DNA from 3 places in the Paenibacillus sp. GYB004 genome. Region 3 is predicted to be linked to each of the others. Evidence: riboswitches for the same ligand, from Rfam matches in the RefSeq annotation. Region 3 holds a riboswitch; each other region holds the start of a gene.

Region 1 (2,265 bases), on a different contig from region 3:
ATTTATTTCACCAGATCGGGATAAATCGCTTTGGCGACATCCGCAAGCGCCTTCGTGATGCGAGGTCCCGGGCGCGCCAGCAGACTGTCGTCCAGCCCGATCACTTTATTGTTTTTAATCGCATTGATTTTGTCCCAGCCACCGCGGCTGCGGATCGTTTTCTCCAGATCGGGAACGCCTTTGGCGAAGAAGATGACGTCCGGATTGGACTGGATGATCTTCTCTTCGCTGATCTGCTTCCAGCCCTGCAGGTCGGATGCGACGTTGACGCCGCCGGCCAGCGTGATCAGGTCGTCCATGAATTCGCCTTTGCCGACCGTCCAGCCTGGGGAAAATTCGATATATACTTTCTTCTTCTGGTCTTCCTTCAGCCCTTTCAGAGCGTCCGTGACCTGCTGCTTTTCCTTCTTCATCTGTTCGGCGACTTTCTCCGCCTGCGCCTGGGTATCTGTAATTTGTCCGAACAGAAGAACGCGCTCGATCGCGGCGTCAATCGTTTTCGGGTTCGTCTGGAACAAATTCAACTTCAGCTCGTTCAGCTTCGCCACCGAATTTTTGTTCAGCGACAGTCCTGCGAATACGATATCCGGATTAGCTGCGATAATCGCTTCCGGATTTCCTTGCAGATCGCCCATTTTCGGCTTGCTTTTCGCTTCCTCCGGGTAATCGTCGAGATTCGACACGCCTGCAATCTTGCTGCCGAGCCCCAGCGCGAACAGCACCTCCGTCTCTGTCGGAGACAGCGATACGATGCGTTCCGGCGCCTTCGCGAACGTAAACTCCTTGCCGGAGTCGTCCTTGATCGTAAGCGGGTAGGAAGTCTTTTTGCCTGCGGCTTCCCCGCCGGTTGCAGCCGAACCTCCGGTTGCCGGCGCCGGCTCCTTGACGCCCCCTTCTTGCTTTTGACCGCATGCCGCGAGCGCGAACGCAAGCGTGACGGACAGCAGAAGCATGATCAGCTTCTTCATGGTTGCTCCCTCTCCTTTAGAGTTACTCTCCTTGCACGAACGTTCCCCCGATTCCTCCGACCCGACTCACAAAAGAAAACCCCCATCCTAGACCGGAGGGGGGCAGCAAACACGGGTAATCGCGCATCCGCACGAATACATGAAATTCCCGAATGTTGCCGGCTCCTTTTCCTCGAAGGAAGCAGTGCATAAACGCAACAGGCAGGTCTCCTGACTCATAGGATGCGCCCTATAATCAAGCGCTGCTTCTTCCGCCTTCCCGTCTGCATCAGACAGTGGCCTAGTGGAGGAAGCTCCTATATCACAGTGGCGGGACCGTGTCGGACTTGCACCGACTTCCCTTTTAACCCGGTCGCATGCTGACTTCCGGGCACCTGTTGACAGCGATTCCTTCCGCAGCGGCGAACCGTCTGCGGACATCTTGCTTACGGATCGATTATAGGCTATATCCGGCGGGTTTACAATACATCTCGTACAAATGCCATGCGTGCCGCCAGCCGTTCCCCGCTCCCCATACGACCGTAATAAGCGGGTCCTCGTTATGAAAACCGAACCCGCCGAGTCCCCCTCCTGATTCCCTCTAAAATGTGCTCTCCATAGGTCGATTCCGGAATTCCGGTTCGCCGCGAGAGCCGGGCCCCAAGGACAAGCTGCGCAATGACAAAAAGCGCCCGGTTACCCAAGCGCTTAGGCTCTATCCATGCCTAGTTGTTATCGCTCACTGCCGCTGATCCGTAATTCCTGCATTCATCTGCCGGCTCACTTCCTGCAAAATCAGCTCCTCCATCTCGGGCACAAAGCGGCTCTTGAAGCCGATCGTGAACGGGTGATCCGCTTCGTATCCGCCCTCCTTGAGAATGCGGCGGGTCGGGATGTACGAATAAACGCCGTTGGAGTAACCAAGCACGATCAGCTTCCGGTCCGGGCAGCCGCGCTTCAGCATAAGCGAATATTCGGTCGGGATTTCGCTTTCCAGCGCTGCGAGCACAACCCGATCCGACAGCTTCCAGGTTTGCACATAGAGCGGAAGCTTCGTCTTCACGACGCCCCTTTGCTCCGCCTTGATCGTCCGCTCCGCCGCGCGGCGATAAAATTCGCCCGCCTCCCCGCTCAGCAACTGGGCCATCTTCCGCTCGTCGGGAGCCCCTGCGGACAAGTCGATGCTGGCCAGCTCCGAACGGAACGGACCTTCGATCCCGGCATACGTCCCATCCGTCAGGACACGGCCCACCTCGCTCGCCAATTCGTCGCCTGCGGCTTGCATCTCCGCGGTCGAGCACACCTTGAAGCGGCCGTC
Region 2 (2,265 bases), on a different contig from region 3:
TGCTGCGGTTCATCATGTAGGGATATCCCGATTCGAGCTGGATCGTGGCGATTTTGACGAGCATGTCTCTGGCTCCCATAACCGCTTTTTTACGTATGCGGCCGTCGGCCATCAGCACGTCGTACATATCGTCCATATCCATATCGTCCAAATGGGTGCCGTAAGCCCGGTATACCGAGTATGGCGCGAATACGTGAAGCGGCTCGTTTTGCTCGGCCAGCTTATAAAATTTATCCGGCACGATCAAGCCGATCGATAACGTCTTCAGGCGGGATTTCTCGTCCGCGTTAATTTTTTTGCTGTCCAGAAACTCGATGACGTCCCAGCCGAAAATGTTGTAGTACGCCGCTCCGGAGCCTTTGCGCTGCCCCATCTGGTCGGCATAGGAGAACGCGTCCTCCATCAGCTTGAGCACCGGCATGATGCCTTTGGCTGCGCCTTCGACGCCCTTGATCGGCTCGCCGCGGCCGCGCAGCTTCGACAAGTTGACAGCTACGCCGCCCCCGATCTTGGACAGCTGCATGCACGTGCCGATGCCGTAATTGATCGAATTCAGCGAATCGTCGAGCTCGAGCAGGAAGCACGATACCATTTCGCCGCGCCTGCTCTTGCCTGCGTTCAGGAAGGTCGGCGTAGCCGGCTGCAGCCTGCGCTCCATCATCGATTCGGTCAGTGAGCGGGCCGCGTCCATATCGCCGCGCGCCAGATGGAGCGCAACGATCGCCACACGGTCCGGGAAATGCTCCATATATAGGGAACGGTCGTCGCTTTTTAAAGCGTAATCCGTGTAAAACTTCGATGCCGCCATGTAGGACGGGAATTCGAACTGGTATTGATGCGCGATGTTATAGATTTCTTCAACCTGTTCCATCGTGTATGTATCCAGTACATTTTCGTAAAAGTCGTTGTCGATCATATGACGGATTTTCTCAGCCGTCGAAGCAAAACGAACGCTTTTGCGGCCGACTTCCTCCATAAACGCCACGACCGCCTCCTGGTCTTTATCCAGGCTGAAAAAGCCGTCCTGATCGCGCTGCATCAACATGTTGTTCAACTCAATATGCCGCAACTGCGTTCACCTCCCGTACGAACTTCTCTACATCCTGCGACGTTCCGGCCAGTTCGAACTTGGCCAGCACCGGCACGCCGTACAAGTCGGAGATCCGGTCCGCGCTCCGCGCGAAGCCTTCTCCCCAATTACGGTTGCCGCTCGCGCATACGCCAATCATCTTGGCCGAGTTCCGTTTCAGGAAGTTCAGCGTTTTCTCCGGAGCCTGCCCGAATCCGGTTGTATAGGTAACGAGGACGAACGGCTCGTCGACAGTCATTTCTTCGTCAATCTTGACTGCCGGCAAATTCAGCTTGCTGACGAACCGTTTCACATTTCCCGTTCTGGAGTCGTAAGCGATCAACATCTGGATTCTCCTCTCTATGTACCCTAGACCCGCGAGTGTCTCTGCGGATGGGAAGATCCGCTTGCCGCAGGCAGCGGCTCCGCACCGATTCTGTTAAAAAAGACGCATCTGCGACAGCCCGGTGCCGGATGCGCCTTTTGCGCGCATGCCAAAGAACGCCTGCAAGCACAAGGACGATGCGGACACTTTCCTATCGACCGTAGGTAACGTGTCTAAGATATCGGGCAGGTCTCCTGACTCGGGGATCGGCACTTCAAGTCCGCCTTCCCGGCACTAGATGTGCCAGTGGCCAAGGACTGAAGCTACTCCCTTACAGTGGCGGGACCGTGCCGGCTTCTCACCGGACTTCCCTATTAAGCTATCGCGCCCAGTTGGGCGTGAAGCACCCGAACGAACAATATGTAGTTCATGGAATTTAATTTATATCAAGATATTGTGTTTGTCAATCGGTTCAGCCGCCTATTTAAGTATGAAAATATGAAAACGGAGAGAGGAAAAACGTCAATCTCGCATGGGGATTGAGATTCCCGACTTCAAAAAATTTTCGTCACATCTCCTCGTTTGCCCTGCCTCGCGCTTTTGCAAAAAACTAGTGAAAATGGATCTTCTCGGGACAAATTAATCAAGAATGGGAAAGGCAGGAGCATCTTCCGCGGCGTCTGCGGAAAACTCCTGCCTATATGATTCGGATAATTAGCGCCATTAAATAACATAATCCAGGACGTATTCCTCAGCGGCGCGATACGTTTTCGTCCCCGACAGCGGCGGAGCATACACATGTAAGGATACGGTTCGTCCGGACGCCGGATTGGCCATCTGATGGATTTGACCGTGCGGAGCATCCATTAGT
Region 3 (2,265 bases):
TCCGATCCGGCTCTGAGCTGCTCGAAGCTTTGCCTTGTCTGAGGCGGCAGCTCGTCGGCAACCGACTCGCCGTCTTTCAGGACGAACGCGTCCCAGAACACGAGACGTTTGATGCGGTCCGGTATCTGCTCGGCCGCCTTCTGGATGACCGATCCGCCGAAGCTGTGCCCAACGAGAACGATATCGCGCAGGTTGAGCCTCATGATAAAGGCGACGACGGACTTCGTGATCATCGCATGCGAGACATGTTTGTTCGGATCTGTGCCGTGACCCGCGTACTCCGGCGTATGGACGTCATGCCCTTGACTGCGCAGCGCCGCAGCTACGCCGTCCCAAAAGTGAGCGTCAGCCCAAGAGCCATGCACAAGCACGAAAGTAAGCCGCTGCTGGTTGGACATCCGCCAGCTTTCGTCCGATTCTAAAGCGCGACGCCTCCAGTGCAATCCGCCTTCGGAATAGGGGGAACTATAATGTCCGCGGGGACGAAACCAATAATCGGAATAGGGAAATTGATGAATTTCCGGTCGATAAGGAAACAAGGTAAACATCCTCTCCACAATGACATAGCTCAGTTTATGCCCAATGCATTTGAGAGGTACCCGTGCATGGTTCTTCGAAAACGAACGGGACACGATTATAAAGCGATCCTATCTTCATTGGACGTGGTCCTTCCACCGGCCGAGTGATCAAATTGAAACAAGCATAGCATCCCAGCCCATGCTATGGTATAATCGCCAGAGTGAAATGAGCTTGACTCTAGTGAAAGAACTGTATCAGCCAGTAGGTGCCCAGTGTTCGGTGCAAGACGACCGGATGCCGGGTTAAAAGGGAAGCCGGTGCGAATCCGGCGCGGTCCCGCCACTGTGTATCGGGGAGAACTCCACAAGCCACTGTTCCTTACGAGGGATGGGAAGGCGGGGAACTCGCAATGCCCGAGAGCCAGGAAACCTGCCTATCTGCGCTTCAGCCAACGACATCCTTCGCGGAAAAGGATTGGGCTATTCAGCGATTTGATCTTTACCAGCATGGTTGCAGCCATGCGCGTGAGCGGACCGGTGACGGGCGCGACGCGCTGCAGCGCCGTTTTTTTGGCGTCATGGCGGTATTTCGCCGTTGCGCCGTGCCTGGCAAATCCTTGATGAGCTGCCCCTTCCTCCGGAACGGGGTTTTTGATGTTGCGCCGGACGGTAGATACGGGATTTCAGCACCCTCAAGCCGTTCTCTACAATTTCAAACCGGAGAGGAACGAAACGCTTCATGAACAAGATTACCGCACTATTACTCGTTATCCTTCTTAGCTTCTCGATCGCTGCTTGCGGGGCGAGGAGCGGGGAAGAATCTGTTGTGAAAAACGGGGCGTCCCCAGCGGGAGAGACGGCGGCACCCAAACAAACAGATGCCGCTGTCACCGCCACTAAATACCCGCTTATCTTGAAAGATACGACCGGGACCGAAATAACGCTGCAAAAAGCGCCTCAACGCATCGCTTCCACCTCCACGGCCGAAACGGAAATTTTGTTCGCGCTCGGACTGGGCGACCGGATCGTCGGCGTAACGGATTTCGATAACTACCCGGAAGCGGCGAAGTCGAAGCCGAAGCTGGGCGGAGTTTCCGCTCCGAACGTGGAAGCGGTGCTGGCGGCCAATGCCGACCTGGTCATTACCGGCATTTCCATCAAGGACGACGCGCTGGGCAAGCTGCGCTCGCTGAACCTGCCGCTGTACAAATTCGAACCGAAATCGATCGACGATATTATCGCCAACGTCTTGATCATCGGACAATTAACCGATAAGAATAAGGAAGCCAAAGAACTGGCCGACAAGATGAAGAAGGACATCGACAGCATCAAAACCGCCGTCGGCACCGTCAAGCCGGACCAGAAGAAAAAAGTATACATCGAGTTTTCGCCGGGCTGGACGGTCGGCAAGGGCGAGTTTATGGACGAGGTGCTGACGCTGGCCGGCGGCATTAATATCGCTGCGGATACGAAAGGCTACAACAAGATCAACGAAGAGAAAATTATCCAGGACAACCCTGCCGTCATTTTCTATACGACCGGCACCAAAGATAAAGCGGGTCTTACGCTTGACCAAATCATCAAAGGACGCAACGGATGGGATAAAATCGATGCCGTCAAAAACAACCAGCTCGTCGGCGTCGATCAGGATACGCTGAACCGCCCGGGTCCCCGCATTGTGGATGGCTTGCGGACGATTGCAAAAGGCATCTATCCCGATCTGATCCAATAAGAGACAGCCACTCGC

Evidence for each region. A riboswitch is a leader RNA that binds a small molecule or an ion and turns the genes downstream of it on or off. The one in region 3 is predicted to bind cobalamin.
Region 1: it holds a riboswitch for cobalamin, as region 3 does, so the genes downstream of both, PV433_RS05935 (ABC transporter substrate-binding protein) here and PV433_RS33490 (ABC transporter substrate-binding protein) in region 3, are expected to answer to the same signal.
Region 2: it holds a riboswitch for cobalamin, as region 3 does, so the genes downstream of both, nrdI (class Ib ribonucleoside-diphosphate reductase assembly flavoprotein NrdI) here and PV433_RS33490 (ABC transporter substrate-binding protein) in region 3, are expected to answer to the same signal.

The regions. Positions count from the first base shown of each region.
Region 1 is NZ_JARBDB010000009.1:81,907-84,171, reverse strand. Features, by position in the region: gene PV433_RS05940 (FecCD family ABC transporter permease) at 1-2, opposite strand, end outside; gene PV433_RS05935 (ABC transporter substrate-binding protein) at 3-968, opposite strand; cobalamin riboswitch at 1,152-1,361, opposite strand; gene PV433_RS05930 (hypothetical protein) at 1,687-2,250, opposite strand.
Region 2 is NZ_JARBDB010000047.1:230,969-233,233, reverse strand. Features, by position in the region: gene nrdE (class 1b ribonucleoside-diphosphate reductase subunit alpha) at 1-1,069, opposite strand, end outside; gene nrdI (class Ib ribonucleoside-diphosphate reductase assembly flavoprotein NrdI) at 1,056-1,415, opposite strand; cobalamin riboswitch at 1,622-1,820, opposite strand; gene PV433_RS19615 (cysteine dioxygenase) at 2,118-2,265, opposite strand, start outside.
Region 3 is NZ_JARBDB010000073.1:88,539-90,803, forward strand. Features, by position in the region: gene PV433_RS33485 (alpha/beta fold hydrolase) at 1-398, opposite strand, end outside; cobalamin riboswitch at 768-970, shown strand; gene PV433_RS33490 (ABC transporter substrate-binding protein) at 1,258-2,250, shown strand.